Regions from separate parts of the Nicoliella spurrieriana genome, predicted to be linked through region 2. Evidence: riboswitches for the same ligand, from Rfam matches in the RefSeq annotation. Region 2 holds a riboswitch; each other region holds the start of a gene.
The links. A riboswitch is a leader RNA that binds a small molecule or an ion and turns the genes downstream of it on or off. The one in region 2 is predicted to bind thiamine pyrophosphate.

Region 1 (6,917 bases), on a different replicon from region 2:
GCGCAGCTGCTGATCAGTTCGAAATGGATGTAGTGACTGAAATCATGGATGAGGAACACTTGGCAATGATCGAACAATACACCGATATTTTCCAAATTGGTGCTCGGAACATGCAAAACTTCTCGCTGCTCAAGGCCGTTGGGAAGACTAATAAACCGGTCATGTTAAAACGAGGGTTATCAGCTACGATTGATGATGTTTTAAACGCTGCTGAATACATCGCTGCTGGCGGTAATCATAATATTATTTTGACTGAACGGGGCATTCGGACTTTTGATAATAAATACACCCGTAACACGTTAGACGTAGGAGCGGTCCCAGTGCTCCATAAACTAACCCCCTACCCAGTCATTGTTGATCCTAGCCATGCAGCTGGGCATGTTGATTTTGTGACTCCGGAAGCATTAGCCGGAACGGCCGCTGGCGCAGATGGGTTAATTATTGAAATCCATGACGATCCTGCACACGCCCTTTCAGATGGTCCACAAGCACTATCGCCTGCTGAACTAAAGACCACCTTTGCGAAAGCTCAACAAATTCATCACCTTTTGGGGGAATAATAATGACTAACATTAATATGAAGACGACCAATGATCAATATCAAATTGAAATCGAACGAGGCAATCTTGAAAAGGTGGGCACCCTAGTCAAATCAGTCTGGCAACCACGGAAAATCGAAGTTGTCACTGATGATAATGTCGGACCCATCTACCTATCATTGGTGGAGGATCAATTGAAGCAAAATGGCTTTCAGGTGCATACAGTCACGGTCCCCCACGGTGAACAATCAAAGTCATTAACCAACTTAGCGCAAATTGAGACCAAGATGGCCCATGAACACTTTAACCGTAGCGATGCAGTAATCGCGCTCGGTGGAGGTGTCGTGGGTGACTTAGCTGGCTTTGTTGCTGCCACTTACATGCGCGGAATTGATTTGATTCAAATTCCCACTTCATTTCTAGCTCAAGTTGATAGTTCCGTTGGTGGCAAAACGGCCGTTGACTTGGCTGATATTAAAAACATTGTGGGTAGTTTTCATCAACCGAACTTAGTGATTATCGACCCTGATACCCTGAATACCTTGGAGGTTAGGGATGTCGTCGAGGGGTATGGTGAAGTTTTAAAGTGTTCAGCACTAGTTGGGGGCCAGTTTTGGCAATTGATCACGCAGTTAAATTCAGTTGCCGATATATTAGAACACGCAGAAGACTTAATTCGCTACTCGGTGGCTTTTAAGGCCCAGGTAGTCATGGAAGATGAAAAAGAAGCTGGCAATCGCCAACTCCTTAACCTAGGGCATACGATTGGTCACGGGGTCGAAGCCCTTAGTAACGGGAAGCTCCGTCATGGTGAGGCGGTCAGCATTGGACTAGTGAAAATGAATCAACTATTTGCTCCCAAAGATAGCCATGTGGTTGAGCAATTGATCGATCGGTTGGGTGCAGTTGGTCTGCCAGTTGATTCAACACTCCTTGATTCACCAGAGTTAATCGAAAAAATTAAAAATGATAAAAAGAACCATAACGGATACCTAAACATTATTTACCTAAAGCAAATTGGTGAACCGGTCATTAAACGGGTATCGATTGCTGATTTACAGCGCTTATTAAATGAAAAGAGTTGATGATAATGCTACTAGGAAGCATTGAAGCCGGTGGAACTAAGTTCATTTGCTCCGTTGGTGATGAACGTTTAAAGATTATTAACCAAACCAGAATTGAAACCACAACTCCTGAAGTTACACTTAGTCAGGTCATTAACTACTTCAGCCAGTTTCCGGAATTAGCATCCGTCAGCATTGCCAGTTTCGGTCCGCTTAATTTGGATCATCATTCGGATCAATTTGGAGCAATTACGAATACCCCGAAGCTAGGTTGGCAAGGGGTTAATATGTTCAAGTTGATTAGGGATGCGTTGGCCGTTCCCGTTTCGATCACTTCGGACGTAAATGGTTCTGCACTTGGTGAATCATACCTGTTGCACCAAAACGGAATTGAACATCAATCGTTAGTATACATTACGGTCGGCACTGGCATTGGTGCCGGAATCGTAATTAATGATCACATCTTCGGATTGAATGGGCATCCCGAACTAGGCCACATTAAGGTGGTTCGCCACAGTGGGGATGGCGATTTTCATGGCACCTGCCCCTTTCATGATGATTGTCTGGAAGGCTTAGCCGCTGGACCATCCTTTAAGGCGCGCACTAATACCCCGGGAGAACGAATTCCACATACCGATCCGATTTGGCAACGAATTGCTTTTTACTTAGCGCAAGCGGCGGTCACAACGACCCTAATGATTCATCCGGATAAAATTGTTTTTGGTGGCAGCGTCATTAACGATGATTTGATCCAAATGATTAGACGTGAATACCAGACATTAATGAATGGCTATGTTGAAGCAAAATCGCTAGTAGATTACTTATCAGTTAGTTGTGCTCATGATAATAATTCTGCTACGATTGGTAATTTGATTTTAGCAACAGATAATTAATCGGATAAGTAATCTTAAAAAAGGCATGCTAGCATGCTTTTTTATTTAGGCTTGCTGCATTCATTAGTACGATTAATCCTCCAGCTGTTTAGGCGAAGTCGATGGCTGAGCGCGCCTCAGTAAAATACTTTGCTTCAGATTGATTTAGTTTCTATGTCACGGTTATTTACTAATAGTGATATAGAAATCAATTTAAAACAATAAATGGACATTAATCATAGAATTAGTGAAATAATTCACAACGGTTCAATAATTACTCATCATGACTCTAATTATGCTAAAATGAATTGATTAAAAGGAATGGTGATGAAATGATTATTTTACTATTGATCATGATTTTAATGTTGTGGCTAGTTTGGAAATTCTTCAGCAGTTGGCTTTGGTGGCTTTTATTAATCGCAGCGATTATTTTTATGTTGCGGGTCTTTTTCTGGGGTGCCATCATTTTAGTCCTTCTGGGATTACTGGGTGCATTTTATAATAATAACCAGCAATAAAAAACAGCAGTTCCGCATATTTGTGCGAAACTGCTGTTTAGCTTTAATTAGTCATATAATTCTGGCATCCGTTGTGCTGCTGAGGGTAATTTTGCACGCACCTTAGCAACTTGGTCTAAATCAATATCAGCATATAGGATGCATTCGTCACTCCCTGCTTGGTTAGTAACCACCCCCATCGGGTCGACGACCTGACTTAAACCGACGCGAGCGTCAGAAGTAGGCTTATCACACCCCACGATGAAAGTCGTATTTTCAATTGCGCGGGCCTTTAATAATGATGTCCAGTGATATTCCTTTAGTGGGCCCCGGTACCAAGAGGTTGGGATGATAATTACATCGGCACCGTGGACTGCTTGATACCTAGCCACCTCTGGGAAACGAAGTTCATAGCATACAAATAACCCAATTTTACCAAATGGCGTTTGAATCGGTTCAAATAGTTTATCGCCAGGCTTGATTTGATCGGATTCCTTAGTCCCGAACGCATCGTATAAATGGGTTTTATGATAGGTCGTGACCACATCCCCCTGGTCATTAATAATCACGATGGTGTTATAGACCCGTTGATCATTAGGGTCATCATTTTGTTCACGCATTCCAAAGATGATCCAGACCTGATTATCAGCTGCGGCCTGCTTCGCATTATCAACGAAGGGGCCGGAAAGGGATTCAGCATGTTGATTGATTTCAGCTAGGGTCGCATCGATTGCAGTGGTACTCATAAACATTTCTGGAAATACCACCAATGCTGCCCCGTGGGCCGCAGCCTCTTTAACAACCTCGGTCAGCTTCTTTTGGTTTACCGTTTGTTCTACATCTGAATAAGCTTGCGCTAATGCAATTTTGTAAGTCATCCCATCACCCAATCTATAAATTATTTTAATTGAATTCTAATCTAATCTAATTTGAATGTCAATTCTGAATCATTAGTTAAGGATGCAATTTGTGCATGGACACTGAATAATAGATATGGTATATTAGCTTTGTAATTAAATAATCTAACTGTCCACTGGGGTGCCATCTGGCTGAGAAAATACCCATTGAACCTGAATCTAGATAATTCTAGCGTAGGAACGTGGCTGATTCGAAATAAAATCGACGAAATGGGCGCTTTCTATAACAATTTAGAAAGCGCCCTTATTTTATTTCCCGTGGTGGTTATTAATTTGGAGGAATTTATCAATGTTTTCAGATCAATTAAAGCAACAGGCCCAACCAATTTTAAGCGGGATTTTAGAACATCCCTTCATTCAAGGAATTGCAAACGGGAACGTTGCACCAGCAGCGTTACAATTTTACGTTCAACAAGATTTCCAATACTTGAATGAATTTATCAAAATTTATGGGAATGCAATTGCCAAATCGAATGATCGTGAATTAATGGGCTTCTTTAATGATCAAATTAGTTTTATTTTAAATAGTGAAATTCATCCGCACCACATTTTTTGTAACATTGCGAGAATTAACTATGAAGATCAACAACACGCCACCCCTGCTCCAAAGGCGTATTTGTATGAGTCACACATGCATCGAGCAGGCGAGACCGGATCACTATTAAATATTTTAGCAGCTTTCCAACCATGTCCGTGGACATACACAGAAATTGCTGATCATCTAGTGGCGCAGGGGGCCGCAACTAAAGATAATCCATTCTATGATTGGATCATGTTCTACGCTAGTGATGATAATGATAAATCAATGAGCGATACTGTGTTTGCCTTTGTGGATCGTTTTGCAAAGCAGGCCTCGAACGAAGAACTAGCAACGGCTAGTCAATACTTCTTAAAAAGCTGCGAATTAGAATGGCAGTTTTGGGAACATGCATTTTATCAACAGGATTGGCAATTTAAAGCAACGTTGGACCATGCGAAGGAGGATTTTAAATCATGAATGAATATCCAGAAGCATTGACGATTGCGGGCACTGACTCCGGTGGTGGGGCTGGAATGATGGCAGATATTAAGACCATGCAGGCCTGTCATGTTTTTAGCACCAGTGTGGTGGTGGGCGTGACCGCCCAAAACACAATTGATGTTCAACGGGTCTTGCCACTGCCCCTTGAGATGGTCGATGCCCAATTTAAATCAATTGCAGATGACTTTGTGATCAAAGCAGCCAAAACTGGCGCCCTATTCGATGCTGAACACGTTCACAATGTAGCACAAAATATTCAACGGTATTCACTAGAGAACTTAGTGGTTGATCCAGTGATGGTTGCTAAGGGGGGTGCTAAGTTATTGACCGATGATGCAATTGATACCGTGATCACAGAGTTAATCCCCCTTGCTGATATTATCACCCCAAACTTACCAGAAGCAGAAACCATCGTTAAACATTCGATTACGGACCGTGAATCGACCAAACGCGCCGCAAAAGAAATTCAACAATTGGGAGCTAAGAACGTTGTTTTGAAGGGTGGCCATAGTAATGGACCTAAGAATGATGACTATGTCCTATTAGCTGATGGAAGTGATTTTTGGATGAGTGGTCAACACGTTGATTCCAAGCGGAAACACGGGACTGGCGACACCCTATCATCGGTCATGGTGGCAGAATTAGCTAAGGGGCACTCGGTTAAAATGGCAATTCAAACTGCTAAGCAATTTATGAATGAAATTTTACAACACGAAATTCACGTTGGACAGGGTCACGGACCTTTAAATCACTGGGGAGCTGAAAATTCAAATGTTAAAATTTAATCCGGAAATGTTGAAAGTTTATTTTATCGGTGGGACCCAAAACATTCATGGTGATCGAAAACGGTTCATTCAACAACTAACGATTGCCTGCCAAAGCGGCATTACGATGTTTCAATATCGGGAAAAAGATCATAGCGCCCTGAGCGGGACGGAGCGATTAGCGTTAGGAAAGCAAGTGCGTGAAATTACTCGCAAGGCTGCAATCCCATTAATCGTTGATGATGATCTAAAATTAGCCCAGGCCATCGATGCTGACGGAATTCACGTTGGCCAAAGTGACACCCCGGTTCAGGAAGTGGTTAAAAAAGCTAGCGGGATGATTGTGGGCTTATCTGTTCATAATCGGGATGAGTTAATTGCAAGTGGCGATTTAACGGGCGTCGATTACCTTGGGGTCGGGCCCATCTTTGCCACGAACAGTAAGGAGAATGCGAAACAGCCGATTGGATTAGATGGACTCTTTCAAATGAACCAAGCCACCTTAAAACCAATTGTTGCAATTGGTGGCATTCATGAGGATAATGTAGGTGAGGTCTTAAAACACTCTGTTAGTGGAGTTGCGGTGATTTCAGATATCATGGAGAGTGACGACATTCCATTGACGGTCAGGCACTTGAAGGGAGAAGCATAATGTTAACTATTGATTCAATTCGCAAAACCAATCCAGTAATTTTAAACGTTGCTAACATGGTCACCCCCCAACACGTCGCAGATGCCATTAATTTCTATGGCGGTTCACCGATCATGTTTACTGATGAACGAGAAGCTAAGGAATTAACCAATATTGCTTCGGGAGTCGTTTTTAATATGGGCTCTACGAATGAATCAACGCTTCGTAACGTCTTAGCTAGCGGAAAGGTTGCTAACAAACGAGGCATCCCCGTCGTAATCGATCCAGTGGCTGTTGGTGTAACGGAATTAAGGCAAGCTAATTTTAAACGAACTGCCGATGAAGTTCATTTCGATGTCATCCGTGGTAATGCTGGTGAAATCGCATACCTAGCCAACGTCAATTGGCAAGTCAATGGCATTGATGCTGGGAATGGAAGTGGCGATGTAGTTGCAATTGCTAAACAAGTTGCCCAAAAGTATGATTGTTGGGTCGTTTTATCGGGACCGCGAGATATCGTAACCGATGGAAACATCACCTATTCAGTTGATAATGGCCATCCATATTTTCAAACGAATGTTGGTTCTGGAGATATGCTAGATGGCATCTTGG
Region 2 (6,917 bases):
TTGGTTGAACGCCTCGCCCCCAATAGCTATACCCCGCGGGTGTTATTAGGGGTGTATGCCCAGTGGTTCTACCAACAATTAATCGATCACTTACCAAATGGCGTCACGGTCAATTACCATCAAACGAGCGTGACCAACGTTATTCAAACGGGCCATCAATGGCAATTAAGCACTCATTGCACCACGATTACTGTCGATAACGTTGTCTTAAGCATTAACGCCAACGTGAACCAATTAACCACCACCGAGCAATCGCTAGCAGACTACGCCGCCCAAAACAACCTAAGCTATCAAGCGCCCGCCTATCCTGGCGACGTTGATGAATCCCACATTCAACCCCACCAACGGGTAATTATCCGTGGCTTGGGCCTTAGTTTCTTTGACGAGGTCATTAAAATGACCGAAGACCGTGGCGGCAAATTCATCCCGGATGCTAACGGCAAGTTAACGTATCAAGCATCCGGTAACGAACCCCAAATCTTTGCGGGATCAAGACGGGGCGTCCCGTACTACCCCAAGGCGATTGAATTAGATAACGGCTATCAATTCACCCCCCATTTCCTAACCCCCGAACGAATTGCAAGCAATCGGCAAAATGGTAAGCTTGCGGTGGCTAAGTTCCAACAACTGTTCCGGCATGAAATTGAATTGGTCTACTACCAATTAGTCCTAAAACAGCGTTATCCACAAACATCTATCGACCAATTCACTGCCCAGTTCGTAAATGATCCCGATGGTGCCGTTCAAGCCGGCCCGTTTCAGCCCAATGACTTGTTACGGTGGGAATTACTCCTAAACCCAGTGGCTGGGACCCCCATCACAACTACCGCTGACTATCAACACACCATTTTAAACTGGATGTATGCGGTCGCAGTGGATGCCGATGCTGGAATCGGCAATGGACCCCTGGGGTCTGCTCTATCAATCTATAAGGATGTACGGACCACGATTCGCGATTTAATTGCGAATGCTGATTTTACGGATTCAGACTACCTCACCCAATTTCTAACCAGCTTTAAACCTAATAGTCAATTTCTATCCAATGGGGCCCCCGTATTACGGTTCCATCAACTAATCGCCCTAATGGATGCTGGCATCGTTACTATTTTAGGCCCCCAAATGAACGTTATCGGTGCTAATCATAAATTCATTGCGATGTCCAAATACTACCCTAAGGAACCAGTATCTGCCGATGCATTGATTGAGGCCCGAATCCCACGGTTGAACTTTGCAACCACGCAAAGTGAAATTATTCGGGGGTTGATCGATAATCACATTGTCCAACCCGCAACGTTTAGCGATGCTAATGGCAACCCCATTCCACTCAATGCAATTAAAATCGATCCCGATACGGATCAAGTCATCACTGATGATGGCAGCGTCGGAAGTGGCTTGTATGTCTTTAGTACCCTAACGGAAGGTGTCCACTGGCTAACGACCGTCTTTCCAATGGTGGGCAGCGATGACAACCACCAAAGTGCTGAACAAATCAGCCGCCGGATCCTAGCAATTGCTCCGGATGCTAACAATTTAATGTAATCAAAAAGACGCTGTCGATATTAAATCGACAACGTCTTTTTGATAGGGTCAATCCACCGGATTAGTGGTAGTAAATAAACGAGTGGTCTGGGACTCTGATGATAACGTAATAACTTGCCCGATGCCCCACTCGCATCCCCAAGCCATTGACTAAGCCTGGTCTATACTTTGCATTAATGGTTTCGATCCAAGCTTTTTGGTACTTTTGATCTAACGATTTCATTCGATTGAAATTGGAATGATAGGTTTCCATTGGGTACGCCACTTTGTCATTTCCAGCAACGATGATCGACTCGTTGCTGGGAACTCGATACCGTTCTCCCTTTGTCAGGTAGGTATAATCATGCTTTGCTAAGCGATTCTTAGAATCGTAAACGTTCACGTAGTATGACTGGCGCCCGTTCGTGTCCAACACGATCGGCTTATAATTTTTCATAATTGAAACGTTACTGACAGCTCTACTTGGGTTCAAATAGACGCTGCCCATCAAAACGAGTGCAACTAACAAAAACGTTCCCTGCCCAATTAAAATCATCAAATGATGCTGTTTCGATTTACCATCTTGATTTAACAAAGCCCGTCGGTTTCGCTTTTTAATGGAGATGATCATCCAAATCAAATCGATTAAGATTACAATCCACATTAAAAGCCCAATCAAATTCCAGGCTGATGCCATAAGCAAGCTCCTTTAAAATAAAATAATACAACTGACCTCTTGCCCTATTGTACCTGGTTAATCAACAGATAACAAATTTTGCTATTTGGATAGCCACTGATCAATCGCATCGTATCCATCAACCGGCTCGGTTCCCATGATGGCATCGATGGGGTCGGTGCCTGCTTGCTGGGTAAGCATCACTACCGCTTGGTCGGGGAGTTCTAATTCAGTGCTCAACTGGTCGATTGCATTAGCATAGGATGCCTCAAATGCGGTAATCCAAAGCAAATGCTCGGATGCAACCGCCACTAAGCGCCCGTTAAAATGACTGTTAAAGGTCTGCGCTAGCGTTTGTAAGTCGCCATTAGCAAAGTAAAGACTCATTTGATACACCGTATCACCAACGAGGGTTAAATCACTCATCTGATAAAGCGATGGGTAAATTTGACTGAACGCTTGTGCAGCTGAATTGTCATCGTGAGCATCGGTATAGGCATTCATTTTTCCGGAAAGCACGACGTAGGCGGTGTTAAAATCGCGCTGGCCCTGCAACCACTGTAACGCATCCGTCCAAGTGTCATAATCAATGGGGATGTCCCCGGTCACGACCCGGTCGTTCACCGTTTGGGCACCCCCTTCACAAATCAGGGTTACCGGAGCCTGAATTCCCCGCAAAATTTGAATCAATTTGGCATACGGCAACACCGTCATAAAGCCCATCTGCACTCCTTGGGTGGCGAGTGCTGCTAATTGCTGATTCAATCGTGATTTATCAAGCTGGTCCGTTGCGGACAAAAACCCGTGGTCCAGGTCAGCTAAGAGTAACTTCTTCATCCAATTCATCCCCTCAAAATAAAAACCCACGATTAAAGTCGTGAGTTTGGTTTGGTATCATTATATCATTTTTGCAACTAGCTTGCTGTCCAATGATTATTCATTATAAATGGATGAATTCTTGTAAATATAGCGCATTAAGTCGCGTTGATCACTAAATTCGTATGGGTCATTGATCGTAACCGTGATGATTCGGTGCTTCCCAGGTAGTTGGCCGGTCCCGACAAAGCATAGTCCAGCAGCAGGGGTATATCCGGTCTTTAGCCCATCGACGTATAATTTAGGATCATAGAACGTCCGCCCCTTCAATAAATTATTATAATTATAGAGGTTTTGTCCAGCTACCTTAGCCGTGCCCAGCTTCGCATCATTGACTACCTGTGGATAATAGGTCAAGAGGTGTTGGGCAATTACAGCAAGCGCCTTGGCACTTACCATGTTCCCGGCAGTAGCCCCGCCGGTATACTTATAGCCATAGTGAACTAAATCGTTATTTTCTAAGCCGGATGCGGAGTTAAAGGTCGCATTCAGGTCCCATGCTTGGGCCTGTTTATTCATCATATCAATAAAATTGCCGTTCGAACCAGCGACCCATTGGCCCAGTGCAATCGCAGCATTGTTTGATGATTCAATTAGCGTTGCCCGGTACAATTGCCTTACGGTGTATTTCCGGCCGGCAACGAACTTAAAGCCCCCACCGATATTATTGTTATAACTCATCGAACGGAGTCCGGCATTTGAGGTATCAACGACTTGGTTCCAGCCGTTCGTCTCCTGGGCCTTTCTGACCACTAGGTAGAGGGTCATCAACTTCGCTATCGATGCCACCTTCATTTTTTTATTCGCATTCTTAGCGTAAATTACCTGCCCGTTAGTCGCATCGATTGCCATTGCAGCGGCGGCATGCTTCATTTTATAATTACCAGGAACAATGTTGTTCGTGGTAATCCCGGAAGCCCCATCATCATAATCGTAATTATAATTGTATGCGGCACTGGCACTAAACGTCTGGGGGGATACCGTTCCAAAGAACGAATTCACGGCTGGCGCCAACCCCACTCCAGCGGTGGTGGTCATTACAATCACCAGTTTCGTCAGATTCTTTTTTAAATTCATTTTATCAACCCTTCTTTTTATTACGGAAATCATAGTATTAACTTAACATCTTAGCAAATGATTAACAATTCATTTATGGCAAATGTAAACTAAGTGTTATCTAAGCATTTCGTTTGTAACATTTGACCTTGCATTTCATTTTAGATTACGTTACACTAATCAAGTTAAATAGATATAGAGATGTTTGGGGTGCTATTCGGCTGAGATAATACCCATTGAACCTGATCCAGTTAGTACTGGTGGAGGAAAACGTTTTCATTGATCAATGGTGTACATATCTAGGGGGACCCTCGTTTTGAGGGCCCCTTTTTCTATCTATTTAACCATGATCATTTATCTATTTTATTTGAAAGGAAGGATTTTCCATGTCCAAAAAATGGAGTCTTAGAAACATTATTTTAATTGCATTAATTGCCATCGTGTGTGGGGTCATCTTCTGGTTGACCAGTTTTATCTATAACGCCCTCACCTTAATTTTAACCCCAATCGGGTTAGCACCGGCCGCCAATGATATTTCATTGGGACTTTGGATCGTTGCTGGACCGCTTGCCGGGGCCATCTTTAAGATGCCCGGGGTCGCAATCTTCTCAGAAGTGGCCGGGGCAGTCGTTGAAATGTTCCTCGGTGACCAATGGGGCGTCATGAACGTGGTTTCCGGATTAATTCAAGGGGCCGGGGCCGAATTAGGGTTTGCCGTGACCGGCTACAAAAAGTACGGCCACTTCCAATTGTTCTTAGGGAGTCTGTTTACCACCATCATCACGTTTATCTGGGATTGGTTCAGAAACGGTTACAATGCCTATGGCATCGGGATGGTCATTATCTTGTTCATCATTCGCTTCATTTCGGTCTGGGTCTTCAGTGACCCCGTTTCAATGGCCATCACCAAGTTGTTGAAGCGTAGCCACGCAATTACAGCATAATCATCAAATGACTAAATAGGGATAAAGCACTTATGGAGCCTTGCTGATAAGTGCTTTATTTTTAACTAATAGAGAGGAAGTTATTAATGGCAGCCGTTACCGTCAGTCATTTTACGTTCACCTACCAAAATAGTGCCCACCCCGTCTTAGCCGACGTCAACCTAACCTTTACGGATGCGCACATCAGCCTGATTGCCGGACCGTCTGGAACCGGTAAGTCAACCCTTTTAAAATCAATTGCGGGACTCTATCCTGAATTTGCCAATGGTGAGTACACCGGTACGATTAAGATCGGTCCGAAGCCATTAGCTGAGATTCAGCCGACCGCTTTAAGTGGCGTCGTTTCAATGATGTTTCAAAATCCGAACCAACAATTTACGATGACCACCGTCAACGACGAACTCCAATTTGCTCTCGAAAACCGGCAAGTCGATCCGGAAGTAATCCCAGAACGGATTGATGCCGCCCTTCAATTTGTTAACATTCAAAAATTAAAGCACCGACACCTTAACGCGCTCTCCGGTGGTGAAAAACAAAAGGTGGCCCTTGCCATCATCATCGCAATGGATTCGGATGTCATCTTGTTGGATGAACCGTTCGCCAGCTTGGACCGCACTTCACGAGCCGATCTATTGCACCAGTTAGTCCGGTTACGCGACCAACGGGGCAAAACGATTATTTTAGTTGATCATGACCTGTCCGGGTACCAAGACGTCGTTGATGACTTCTTTTACTTAGAAGCCCACCAGTACCAAATTCAAAAGTTAACTAATGCCCAGGTCGAGCAACTATTGGTCCCGTTCGATCATGCTGATTTAAAGGCGGTCAAATTAGCACTGCCGACCCCAAATGAGCAGGCTGCATTGAACTTAACCGACTGTGAAATAAAGCAGGGGCAAGCCACGTTACTAAGGGCCCCTCAATTTCAATTTTACGCCCATCGGGTGACCCTGATTACCGGTGAGAACGGGATTGGAAAGTCAACGCTGTTCAAAGCAATGACCCGCTTATTTAAATACCAGGGATTAATTGCATACCACGGTCAAGATATTCAAAAGCTCCGTAAGAAAAAGTACCTTGCCAACGTTGCCCTCGTTTTTCAAGATGCTGAAATGCAATTTATTGACATTACGATGGAAGAAGAGCTCGCCCTATCGGTTAAAAACGCAAGTAACCATCATTACACGCAAGATGATATCAACGCAATGCTAACGGCCTTACACCTTGACGGGCACGAACAACAGGTGGTCTACACGCTTAGCGAGGGGCAAAAAAAGAAGCTCCAAATTATTGAAATGTTGATCATGGGGACCGATGTCTTATTAATGGACGAACCGTTCAAGGGCCTCGATATCAATTCATTAGCAGTCATCGTCCAAATGTTACAAACGGCTAGCCAACGCTTTCACCAGACCATCATCATTATCAGTCATCAGTTGAGCGGCTTAGAAACCCTATTTGACTACCACGTTGAATTTAAAAATCAACAACTAACGTATCGGGGGGCCCTACTATGAACCCAGCAATCAAATTATTAATGACCATTATCATTGGGATCGAAATTTCATTCGTCCAAAACATTCCAGTCAACCTGTGCATCATCGCGGTCTGTCTTACTTATTTATTACTCAAACGGGTCGCATTCAAATCATTACTGTACCTGTTTTTATACCCCATCATTCCAGCCACCGGACTGTTGGTCTCACAGGTCTTCTATGGAACCCAGGGCCCAGAAATTGGGTGGGTCCTTTTTACCCGGTTATTTACCTATATCTGGTTGGGAGCCACATTTACCATGACTACCAACATCAAGGACCTGGCATTCACCCTCGAACAAAATTTTAAAT
Region 3 (6,917 bases), on a different replicon from region 2:
ATGTTTAATGATCAGGACTTATCAAGGGTAATCAATGCTTTTAACAAGCCCACTCCTGATTATTTACCATTCTTTGTTAAAATTAATCCGGATCAATACTGGGTGTATCACCCCTATCATCTATACAAGTCGCAAATCCTAACCAATTTGGAACCCAAGCAACAACAAAAAACGATGCTACCGGTTACCAAAAGAGTGGTTAATAATGGGTTAAACATTACTTGGACCAACCCGTTAAACCATAAATGGTGGATTGGGGTTCCAGTAATAAAATATGCAAACACCATCGTTGAAATGAATGGGAAGCCAGTGAAAGTTGATACTTCGACGATTGGGAAAATGTTTATTGATTCCAAGCCGGGAATCAACCATGCACGGGTTTATTATCAACCGACCTGGAAATTTAAGTTAGCATTGCTAATGATGGTATTTGCTTGGATAGGATTGGGATGCTATTTATTTTTAAAAAGAATCATTATTTATTTAAAAAAATTCAAAATAAGTCAAAATTGAATTGATTAAAACTGAAAAATTATGTAATATGAATATATGAAAAAAGTGAGCCATATTTTAAATAAGTGAATTGTATTTTAAACATAAGTCACAAATCACAAAACAGAAGGGCTGGGACCGATTATGAAATTAAAAGACTTTAAATCACACATTATGAAAATGATTGAAACCCCAATTACATTCAAGATAACTAAAAACAACTTCTTGATTATTAATACTAAATCAGGAATTATTAATAAAAAAGCACACACGTTACTTACCATTAACATGAACACACGGAATAAGTTTACAATTATTGAAAAACTCAGTAATGACATTAGCGAATACATGGCAATTGTTCAGTTAGTCGTCATGTTTGCTGATACCGATCCAAACGATCGTGAGGATGTTAATAATATGCGGTTAGTTCATAATAACTAATTTTTAAAAACCAATCGGACTTTGATTGGTTTTTTTGTTTCTAAATAGTTATGCTATAATAGTTGCTATTACTTATTTAGAAAGCTGGATTTAATAATGGGAAAAGTCGAGTACTGGCGAAGAAATTTAAACGTGCTATGGTTTGGGAATTTTATCGCTGGAATCGGATTTAGTTCAATTAGCCCCTTTATTGCCCTATTCATTGGTCAACTAGGTGACTATAGCAATGAACAAACATCGTTGCTTAGTGGAACGGCATTTGCAGCTCCGTTCATTGTTAAAATGGTAGTCTCACCATTATGGGGAATTCTTGCTGATCGGTATGGTAGAAAACCGATGCTGCTGCGGGCCTCTTTAGGAATGGCAGTGGTAATTGGCTCAATGAGTCTAGTTACTAATGCCTACCAACTAATTGGTTTACGATTGTTACAAGGGGTTTTTGCTGGCTTTATTAGCAATGCAATTGCGTTAGTAGCTGCTGAAACGCCATCTGAGCATATTGGGCAAGCTTCTGGAAAGATTGCAACTGGCAATGTTTCAGGAACGTTGGTGGGGCCCCTAGTGGGTGGAGTGATCGCCACCAGCTTTGGGTACCGATTTACATTTTTAGTGACTGGAGTAGCAATGCTTGCAGCATTTTTATTAAGTTTATTCTTGGTTCATGAACACTTCAAACCAGTTGCTAAACAAAAGGGTGCAAAGCATCCCCATTTCTTACAAGGAATTCCTAATTCCAAGATTATTATTGCGATGTTTTTGACCACGCTTTGTGTGCAGGCTACTAATAATTCTATCTCACCAATTTTAAGCTTGTATGTTAAACAATTGATGCCTAACTCCACTTCGGTTGCTTTGATCGCTGGGGTGATTCAATCCATTAATGGAATTTCGATGATCGTAGTCGCACCACTTTTCGGCCGTCTGGGTGATCGAATTGGTGCGACTAAGGTCCTTTCCTTTGGGCTTTTATTCGCTACGTTCGTATTTTTTGCAACTGCTTTGACCCAGAATGTTTGGGAATTGGCGATTTGTCGGTTGATGGTGGGGATATCAGATGCCGCGTTGTTACCAATGGTACAGGCAATGTTAGCTAAAAATAGTCCAAGGGATCGCATTAGCCAAGTGTTTAGTTGGAATCAAAGTTTTCAAGCTGCTGGAAACGTTTCGGGGCCGATGATTGGTTCGAGCGTAGTCTTATTTGGCGGTTATCGGGGTGTGTTTATTGCAACGGCAATTATTGCTAGTTGTAATTTTTTGTTAGTCAAACGAACTAAAATTAACCATTAATGCTAATTGAGATTCTAATTGTTAACTTAATAATGTTTTTTTTACGATTTATTTACATTAAATTTACATTCCTTTTGTATACTAATAATTGATTTAACTTAATCCCCAAGGGTGCTAACGATTGTGTTAGCACCCTTTTTTGATGCACTAGAATTGACATTTATTCTTACAGTAATAAAATATTAGCTAACTAATTAAAATGGATTCATTTTAAATCTAGTTATGAATGGTGATCATTTAATTTTCGGGGTGGATTAAAGTGGATAAAAAAGAACAATTATCAATTTTTGAAGATTTGGTCAATATTAACACCGTGGCTGATAATGAGGGAGCAGTTGCTTACTATTTAAAGCAGTTATTTGCTAAGCATGGAATTGAAAGTAAAATTGTTAATCAATTTCCAGGACGGATGAATCTAATTGCTGAAATTGGCAATGGCGCCCATCCTAAATTAGCATTTGCTGGGCATGAAGATACGGTTCATCAGGGGAACAATGATGACTGGCAAACACCACCCTTTTACGCCACCGTTAAGGATGGTAATCTTTACGGTCGTGGGGCAACTGACATGAAAAGTGGGTTAGCAGCTCAAGTGATTGCAATAATCGAGCTTGCTGAATCCAATCTGAAGCTAAACGGGACGTTACGGTTCATCGCAACGATTTCAGAGGAACTGACCCAGGGAGGTGCCCATTTATTAAGTAGCCGTGGATTTGTGGATGATTTAGATTCAATGATTGTGGGTGAACCAACCGGGGTCCAAACCAAGGATATTAATGCATATTTTAATAGTGGTGGCAATAATACGGATGCTGAGAATGTAACGACAGCTGCAAATTCTGATTTAAAAAATCAACATTTTATTGTAAACGCACATAAGGGAGCGTTGATCTATAAGATCGAGGCGTTTGGACGGGCTGCGCATAGTTCTACCCCCAAGCTCGGAATTAGTGCAATTGATAAGTTGTTTGAATATCGGGTAGCTGAGCACCAATTATTTAATGGCTTTACTGAAACCGACCCAGAATTAGGACCAACGATTTATACCCCTGATATCTTCGTAGGTGGTAAACAGGTGAATAGTATTCCTGATTATGCTTACCAGGAGGTAATGGTTAGAACGATTCCACAATTACCGAATGATAATATCGTGGATCAGCTAAAGCATTTGATTGCTCAGTTTAATCAAAAGCCAGGATTTCAATTAAAGCTAACGGTTGAATTTAGTGGTGATCCGGTGAAAAGCGGGGCCAATTCTACAATTGTAAATGTAGCTCGCAAACAAGCGATGCATGATTTACATGAACCATTGGATTTACCATTAATGCAAATTTCAATGGGAACTGATGGATCACAATACAAAAAGGCGAATCCTAATTTAGAATTAGTAGTTCTGGGACCTGGTAATAATACCGCTCACCAGGCCAATGAATGGATTGATTTGGATTCTTACTATCGATTTATAAAACTATACTTCGATATTGCCGTTAATTACTTAAAATAATGGTTAAAGGGACTGTGATTTGATTAGCATATGGATGCACAGGAAGTAACACAGCATGCAAACTTAATTTTTAAACGCTTAACCCCTTGGTTTAAGCGCATTCCAAATACGCGTTATCGATTAATTGTGGTTAATGATGTTTATGATCATTGTTACAATTTTTATATTGAGATTAGTCGAAAGCTAACTTTAACGAGGTTAGTGCCACTTCATGAAATTGACGATTATGATTTAATGAACCTGGGGTTAATTTTAAAAGCCTTAAATCATAATTGTCAGCTGCCGATTGACTTTAGACAATTTTCGGATAATGATAAACGCTTTTTGAATGGTTCTTTTCATTAATTTTTAGAATGGGGAGGGATGTAAAATGATTACGATGGCTGGAACAATTGGCGCTGGTAAAACGTTACTAGCGACAAAGTTAGCAGAACATTTGGGAACGAATGCAATTTTGGAGCCGGTGGATAGCAACCCCATTTTGCCAAAATTCTACCAGAATCCTAAACAATATTGCTTTTTACTGCAAATTTATCTTTTGAATAAACGCTTGGAGTTGATTCAAAAAGCACAGGCGCATCCGAATAACGTTTTAGATCGATCTATTTATGAGGATGCGGTCTTTACTAACGTTAACTATCAATTGGGCAATATTAATAAGACCGAACGAAAGGTTTATGAGAGCCTTTTAAATAACATGATGCAAGAAAGACCCAAAGATAGTTATAAAAAGAAACCTGATTTACTGGTGTTTATTGACATTGATATTGACCATCAATTGGAACACATTAAAGCACGGGGAAGGGCGTTTGAACAGGTCGATCATAATCCCAAGCGCCTAGATTACTATAAACGATTGCAGCGGGCGTATCAAAGTTGGTATAACAGCTATCGTGAAAGTCCAAAGATGAAAATTAATGGGAATCGCTATGATTTCGTTAATCATCCAGATGACATGACTGAGGTGTTAAGACAAATCGAATATCATGTTGTGAGATAATTCTATTTTGACTATTCTTATCCGTTCAGTTATCATTAAATAGCATTGAAAATTAAATCTAATATTAATGGGGTGCTGAATGGCTGAGATGATACCCACTAACCTGATCCAGGTAATGCTGGCGGTAGGGATTAATTTTAAAATCAACATTTTAAATCTCTGTCTTTTTAGATGGAGATTTTTTAGTTTATGCCCCCCATTATTATTACGTTAATAGTAACTGGAGGTTTTAAAATGGGAAGGCAAGGACAAGTACAAAGAGTGGTCATATTAGCAATTATGATTGCGCTAGATTTTTTATTATCACCAATTTTTAGAATTGAGGGGATGGCCCCAATGTCTAGTGTGATGAACGTAATTGCGGCGGTTTTGATGGGTCCCACGTATGCGGTAGTGATGGCAATCGTTTGTGCTTTAATGCGAATGTTATTATTAGGGATCCCCCCATTAGCGTTTACCGGTGCGGTATTCGGTGCATTGCTTGCTGGAATATTGTATCGGTTAAAAAGCGTGGTGTGGATGCCAATCATTGGTGAGATTATTGGAACCGGGTTAATTGGTTCATTAGCATCCTATCCGGTAATGGTTTTATATACCGGAACGCATAGTCAGCTATTTTGGTTTGTTTTTACACCACGCTTCTTCGGAGGCGCTATTATTGGTTCGGTGATTGCTTATTTGCTATTACTAAAGTTAACCCAAGTTGATCAGTTCAAACGGGCCCAGCGCTACTTTTTAACTAAATAGTGATACCTAAAATGCTTTGCTAATGCAAAGCATTTTTTATATAGATGCATTTCAATTTACATTAAATTTACATAATCGCTTTAAAATGGGCTTTTTAAGGAATTATTTTTACATAAAAAATACGTTTGCTTTACAGGTTTAATAAATTCAAATGATATTCTTTAAATTGTTAAGAAAAGTTTGCGACTAATAATTCTAATTCCATAAGGATAGGTGAGAAGATTGTCAATTCAATTAAAGCATTTGGTTAAAAAATATGAAGGTTCCGATACCCCGGTATTAGAGAATGTTTCAGCCCACATTGAGGATAATGAATTTTTTGCAATTGTCGGGCCATCTGGTTGTGGGAAGAGTACCCTCCTTAGAATGATTGCTGGAATTATCCCAATTACTTCAGGGAAACTATACTTAAACGAAAATGTGGCAAATGATTTAGCGCCACAGGAACGTAAATTATCAATGGTATTTCAAAGTTATGCATTATATCCATTTTTATCGGTATTTGATAACGTTGCATTTGGCCTTAAAGCCCGTAAACAACCTAAGGAAATGATTAAAGAGCGGGTAACAAGGGCACTGGCCTTAGTGAATTTAACTGATTATAAGGATCGAAAGCCAAAGGATCTATCTGGTGGTCAAAGACAACGGGTGGCCTTAGCAAGAGCAATTGCTAATGAATCAAAAATTTGTTTAATGGATGAACCATTATCCAATCTGGATGCTCAACTAAGGGCTAAGATGAGAATTGAGCTTAAGGAGTTACAACGTAAACTAGGGTTAACTGTTATTTATGTTACCCATGATCAAGTAGAAGCAATGACAATGGCAGATCATGTAATGGTTTTAAACAATCACCATGTTCAACAAATTGATACTCCATTGGGGGTTTACCAACATCCAAGAAATGAATTTGTGGCATCTTTTTTTGGCACTCCACAAATTAATTTAATTAGTGCGGTGTTTGAAAATGGGCGGTTAAAAGTAAATGATGATTTCATTATGGAAACCGATAGCTCGTTGATTGATGGACATAATTATAAAATTGGGGTGCGCCCTAATCAAGTCCAAATCAAAAGTGATGTTAATAATGGAAATGCTCAAGTAGTTAACGTTTCTCAATTAGGTGATCGGACAATGGTCGAAGCTATTTTGAACAATCAACAAGAAATTAGAGTTGTGTTAAACGGTCAGGTGGATATCCGACCGCAACAATTTATTCAAATTGAAGGTGCAGATGAATACTTTATTTTCGATTCTGATGACCGTAGTCTAGTTAGCGTGAATAAGGGGGCCCTTGTAAATGCTTAAGTCATTTGAGGAAAATCAATTAAACGATTCTAAGGTGTTAACCACCGAGGATGCGCATGGTAAATCAAAGCGCCACAGTGATACCCTATATGCCATTTTATTTTTGGGACCATCCCTTTTATTGTTAAGTGTGTTTGT

Region 1: it holds a riboswitch for thiamine pyrophosphate, as region 2 does, so the genes downstream of both, tenA (thiaminase II) here and MOO44_RS05025 (ECF transporter S component) in region 2, are expected to answer to the same signal.
Region 3: it holds a riboswitch for thiamine pyrophosphate, as region 2 does, so the genes downstream of both, thiW (energy coupling factor transporter S component ThiW) here and MOO44_RS05025 (ECF transporter S component) in region 2, are expected to answer to the same signal.

The regions. Positions count from the first base shown of each region.
Region 1 covers NZ_CP093360.1:264,848-271,764, forward strand. Annotated here, with positions in the region: gene aroF (3-deoxy-7-phosphoheptulonate synthase) at 1-560, shown strand, start outside; gene aroB (3-dehydroquinate synthase) at 563-1,624, shown strand; gene MOO44_RS01315 (ROK family protein) at 1,630-2,496, shown strand; gene MOO44_RS01320 (hypothetical protein) at 2,808-2,993, shown strand; gene MOO44_RS01325 (carbon-nitrogen hydrolase family protein) at 3,041-3,850, opposite strand; TPP riboswitch at 3,997-4,088, shown strand; gene tenA (thiaminase II) at 4,179-4,886, shown strand; gene thiD (bifunctional hydroxymethylpyrimidine kinase/phosphomethylpyrimidine kinase) at 4,883-5,695, shown strand; gene thiE (thiamine phosphate synthase) at 5,682-6,326, shown strand; gene thiM (hydroxyethylthiazole kinase) at 6,326-6,917, shown strand, end outside.
Region 2 covers NZ_CP093361.1:908,420-915,336, reverse strand. Annotated here, with positions in the region: gene MOO44_RS05045 (FAD/NAD(P)-binding protein) at 1-1,539, shown strand, start outside; gene MOO44_RS05040 (LVIS_2131 family protein) at 1,601-2,215, opposite strand; gene MOO44_RS05035 (HAD hydrolase family protein) at 2,297-3,031, opposite strand; gene MOO44_RS05030 (serine hydrolase) at 3,128-4,147, opposite strand; TPP riboswitch at 4,323-4,412, shown strand; gene MOO44_RS05025 (ECF transporter S component) at 4,513-5,070, shown strand; gene MOO44_RS05020 (ABC transporter ATP-binding protein) at 5,157-6,587, shown strand; gene MOO44_RS05015 (energy-coupling factor transporter transmembrane component T family protein) at 6,584-6,917, shown strand, end outside.
Region 3 covers NZ_CP093360.1:18,538-25,454, reverse strand. Annotated here, with positions in the region: gene MOO44_RS00140 (glycosyltransferase family protein) at 1-513, shown strand, start outside; gene MOO44_RS00135 (hypothetical protein) at 637-933, shown strand; gene MOO44_RS00130 (MFS transporter) at 1,030-2,220, shown strand; gene MOO44_RS00125 (M20/M25/M40 family metallo-hydrolase) at 2,480-3,724, shown strand; gene MOO44_RS00120 (acetyl-CoA carboxylase) at 3,755-4,069, shown strand; gene MOO44_RS00115 (deoxynucleoside kinase) at 4,095-4,724, shown strand; TPP riboswitch at 4,783-4,872, shown strand; gene thiW (energy coupling factor transporter S component ThiW) at 4,959-5,471, shown strand; gene MOO44_RS00105 (ABC transporter ATP-binding protein) at 5,694-6,779, shown strand; gene MOO44_RS00100 (carbohydrate ABC transporter permease) at 6,772-6,917, shown strand, end outside.